One region of the Dysgonomonas sp. 37-18 genome, then DNA from elsewhere that is predicted to be linked to it. Evidence: riboswitches for the same ligand, from Rfam matches in the RefSeq annotation. Region 1 holds a riboswitch; the other holds the start of a gene.
What was found. Region 1 has a riboswitch for cobalamin ahead of BGO84_RS07140 (cysteine-rich CWC family protein). Riboswitches for the same ligand answer to the same signal wherever they lie in the genome.
Positions count from the first base shown of each region.

Region 2: linked by a shared signal. The riboswitch ahead of BGO84_RS13095 (TonB-dependent receptor) and the one ahead of BGO84_RS07140 (cysteine-rich CWC family protein) in region 1 are both predicted to bind cobalamin.

Region 1 covers NZ_MKVC01000021.1:20,561-23,037, reverse strand. The annotation lists gene BGO84_RS07145 (phosphoenolpyruvate carboxykinase) at 1-875, opposite strand, end outside; gene BGO84_RS07140 (cysteine-rich CWC family protein) at 1,131-1,346, opposite strand; cobalamin riboswitch at 1,533-1,737, opposite strand; gene BGO84_RS07135 (RNA-binding S4 domain-containing protein) at 1,852-2,271, opposite strand; gene pth (aminoacyl-tRNA hydrolase) at 2,380-2,477, opposite strand, start outside.
Region 2 covers NZ_MKVC01000033.1:13,295-15,771, forward strand. The annotation lists gene BGO84_RS13095 (TonB-dependent receptor) at 1-1,239, opposite strand, end outside; cobalamin riboswitch at 1,356-1,556, opposite strand; gene BGO84_RS13100 (PLP-dependent aminotransferase family protein) at 1,799-2,477, shown strand, end outside.

The DNA.
Region 1 (2,477 bases):
TCAGGATATCCGAACACGTATATTATATCCGGTTTTTTACCGATATATTCACTGGCTTTAGCTAGTTCAAAAAGATTGGATAATGCAAATCCGTGAACCATATAGTCCTTGTGGAAATAAACAAAGGTCAACATATTCCCTACTTTAGCAGGAAATAAGAACCAGTCATCTTCATTCAGAATAATATTTTCTACCGGATTTGTTGTATGTTCTTGAAAAATGCCGTCGCGTGTATTTCTTTTTGTATATGAAATAAACGGTGGTTTAAACATAACAGAAGTAATGAACGGAATAGAAGTCAACCCATTGTATTCTATTGGGCAGTTCCAAGTAATGTCACTAAGAGTTAACCCTGCATTTGCACCTGCGGTAAGCTGGCGATATACAAGATGCTGATACCCCATTACGGTTTCCTGAATGCGGCGGTAGATAGAAAGTACCAGCTCATTGAACAATTCGTTGGCATGCAAAAAACGCACACTTTGCAACCCGCTGCTGATGGAATTGTTATGCACTATAGTATAACGTTCCATTCTACGCCAGAAGCCATAGAGAAGCTCTATAAGCTCTATAAATAAATCTTTATCGTTGAAAAAGATAGCATACTTGTTATGTACATTTTGCACCTCATCGGGATTACATACAGTAAGTAGCTTAAATGCTTCTATCAATGTTTTTTGAAATTCTTCGTCAGTCTTGAATTCTTTGATATAATAATCGTAGATAATGACATCATTCTTTTTCAATCTTTGTATAAAAGCTTCAATAACCCGATGAAAACCGTAACTATTTAATATTTTTTGCCTCGTGTCGCAAAACTTAAGAGTGAAGTTGATAATCGCCTTTCCTTCGCCTAAAGTAAACTCTTGTAACATGTTTAATTTTATTTATTATAGTTATTATTTCTATCCGGTTCGATATCGATTTGCAATCTCCTATCTCCATTTGTGACAGGAGATTGCAAACTTCAATACTTGATTTGAAAACATTCAAATTGCGTTGTTTTCCAACATCAAATTTAAGGAAACTTACCTATACAATTAAACGAATTAAAGACTAAATTTATAATAAATTGTAAATTAAAAATAAGTTTTTGCTATTACCTTGTATTGGTGTTGCTTATAAATACTTTATTTTTTGTCTTTTATGAATTTAGGATTAACATCAAAGGCAAAAAAGTAAGTATTTGTTTCGCTTAAACACTTAGGACAAAGGCAGTCACTATAGTTATCTTTTATATAATCGCGCACCCCTGAAACTAAAGAAACTCTACGGCAGCTACACAATTCTACGCGGTCTTCTCTACAGCTGAAAGCGGCCGAACATCTTTGACATATCTTTTTCATTGTTGTAAGTTTTTATTGTTATTGAATATATTATAAGATCAGGAGAAGGTTTATTTAAAATATACAACCTCATTTGCAGATACCGAAATATGACATTGCAAGAGATGATAGTATAAATACTTCAACCAAAATCAATTTTCTATAATCAGAGAAAAATCTCTTGAGCTTTCTATCTTTTTTCGCGAAAGATGAAATTTATTTTTTGGCAGGTCTTCTGACTTACTTCCGTTTTATACGACCTTCCCGTTTATGAAAAACAGTGGCTTTGAGGATTTGTATAAACGTTTAGCGAAGCTTACAGCAGCGCGACTGTTCAGGATTTACACCTGATTCCCTTTTCATTATATATCCAAGACTTCGAATATATAACACCAATTATGGTAACAAAGATATAGAATTATAAATAAGAACAAATATAAATAAGAAAGTTTTTGATGGTATAATGAATTACTATTTCATAAGAGTGTGTTCTGCAAGGAATAAGTTTCGAACTATAATTTATACTCTAATCTTCTAAATCCCAATCATCAAAGAAAGAGTAATCTTCTGTAAACTGATCCAATTCACGACGATCTTTTTTTGTTGGTCGCCCTGTTCCTCTAGCTCTATCTACAAAACCGCTCACCTTAGACATTTCTAATATTTCAAGTTGAGATGCAGATGTCACATCTTTCATAAATTCGGGCACAAGCTTGGCTCCCATTCTGTTTTCCGAAAGGTTGAGGACTTCAAAGGAATAAGTAACCGGAGGACGGCGCACTTCTATCACATCGCCTACCTTAATTGATCGAGAGGGTTTTATAGTAACTCCTTTGATCGAGACACGTCCTTTTTTACATGCTTCTATTGCTATAGAACGAGTTTTGAAAAGACGAACAGCCCACAGCCATTTGTCTATACGTACTTCGTTTTTAGGTTCTTTCATAATAAAATCAGAATTTTGCCAATATGTCCGCAAACAAGACCGGCTTCACATCATTTACCAAAGTTATATATTAGATACAAAAGATATTCGTTTCTAACTTCTTTGGTTTTATTTATTATTGTATTGGTTCATGGTATTGTTGATACCTGCCAGACAAAAGCTTTTGATTATTTCGCCACAGGTCTCCAGTTTCACAGGAAGCTCTT
Region 2 (2,477 bases), on a different contig from region 1:
GCCAAATTCCCGGTGTTGTCCGAATCGGATTCCTGCTGTTATATTAAATCGATCTGTCACATTCCATTCATCCTGAGCATATGCCGATGCAGAGTAAGCTGTAGCTTTATCTCCTTCAAGACGATAAGGTGATATCAGCTGATCCCAAATATATTCGATTCCTGTGTTTAATGTATTTTGTTCATCTAGGTAAAAGACACCTTTCAAATTACCCAATACACGCCGTTGGGATGTTTGAAGGATGCGATCTTCTGCATAGTAAACAATACGGTCTCCGTTCTCATCAAAATAGTCTGTGTATTCACGACTTGTATAGTCATAAAAATAATCGTATTTGTCAAATGATAAGTCAAATGTAAGGTAATCTTTATTTTGCATATTGTATTTTCCTCCTGTACTATAGGACTGATTCCTATAATAAAAGTCATACAACCGCCACTGAGGAATACCCATAGGACGATAAGTCCATTTTTCATAAAAAGAAGCACTCGTATTTAATGTGAGTTTATCAGATACCTGATACGATAAATCTTGTGAAATAGTATAATCGGTAGAGCGATTTACTGTTTTTGTAACACTGTTTTCATAGAGTTTGCCTCTATACCATTCTTGAGTTGTATTCTGCCAACCATCAGTATGACTCAAAGAAAATGAAGTATTCGAACTCCACCTTTTATGCTTTAATGCAAAAATATTACTTTGATCTAGATCTCCATATTTGCCTATGCGGGAAGTATTAGAAATACTGAGTTTATCTTTGTTCTTTTTAGTTATGAAATTTATAACACCACCGATTGCATCTGAACCATATAATGAAGAAACTGCTCCTTTTACAATCTCGATCCTCTCAATATTGTTCATATTGATACGGCTTAAATCGTTTTGCCCGCCAATGTCTCCATTTAGCCTTTTTCCGTCTATAAGAATAAGTATGTAATCATTCTTCAGACCATTGAGTTGAATATTACTCCCCATGTCACTCCGGTTAAAAGTAATAGAAGAAGACAAGCCTCCCAATACATCCTCAATATCACGCCCCGCATATTCCTTTAAAGCTCTTCCTGAAATCACTTCAGTTTGTACAGGCGCATCTTTAATGTAATGTTCAGTACCAGTACCGGTAACAACAACTTCTTTTAGAGAAACAGATTTTACAACATGCCGAGTCGTATCGGCAATTTGTGCAATTAGCAATTGACAGCAAAGAAATACTGCTGCCAATAATAAATAATACCTCATATCTTATTTTATAATTCTTTAAAAATTAATAAAATAAAACATCGAGTTTCCTGAAAATTAATAAAATAGCAATGTATACATAAAGTATCCACAACCACTCCTATCCCTGGAAGCTTGGTGTTTATTTGTCTTTTGGCAGGTCTTCTGGCTCTCCTCCGGTTAAAAGCCTTCCCATTCTAGGATAAAGAACAGTGGCATAGAATATTTAACCGATATAACACGAGGAATTACAGCTGCAGGTACAGCCCCGGATTTTCACCGAGTTCCCTTTCATCAGGATATGAAATATACTGATTACCAAATCTGGCACAAATGTAAATAAATGTTTTTAAATGAAAAAAGAAAATAATGATTGTATTTTATTCTCGGTTTAGAAATTTTAATGCTTCAAAATAACGGTTATTGAATTATTTGCTTCATTTGGGTTATATTTTCCTTTTCCAATATTAACAAATGGAATCTTTTAATTCTTTTATTTTTATATAATTTCTGCTTAAAATATAAATTGATTGGACTATATTTACCTTTCGAATTAGAAGAAGATGAATAGTCCAAAAAGATGAACTTAAAACTATTACATACCAAATTAAACAGATCTGGCGATAAGGCCATTTATATACAGATAGCTGATTTGATAATAGAATCGATTAAGAGTGGCGTACTGAAGGCTGGAGAAACAATGCCCAGTACACGGCATATGGCTACTGAATTATCAGTTAATCGCAATACAGTTGTTCTGGCATTTGATATCCTTATTAATGAGGGTTGGATTATCTCAGAGGAAAGAAAGAAAACTTATGTATCAAATAAAATACAGATATCTCAAGTTTCAAAAAAGAAGAAATCTCAAATTCAACCAAGTGAGATATTCAGAAACGATTTAATATTTTTCGATGACGGACTTCCGGATGCAGTATATACTCCGATGAAAGAATTGGCGAGAGCATATCGACGTATCTTTAGCCGCAAAGCCCATTGGCAAATCATGAATATTGCCAGCGAATTTGGTGATAATAAATTTCGTGAAACAATATCCACTATGCTTAATCAAAATAGAGGTATGCAAACATCGGTTGCTGATGTGTGCATTACACGTGGAAGTCAAATGGCATTATTTCTTACAGCTCATTGTTTACTCGAAAAAGGAGATGTTGTGTTAGTTGAAAATCCGGGATACAGACCTGCCTGGAATACATTCGAACATGTAGGAGCAAGATTAATACCCGTGAATGTAGATG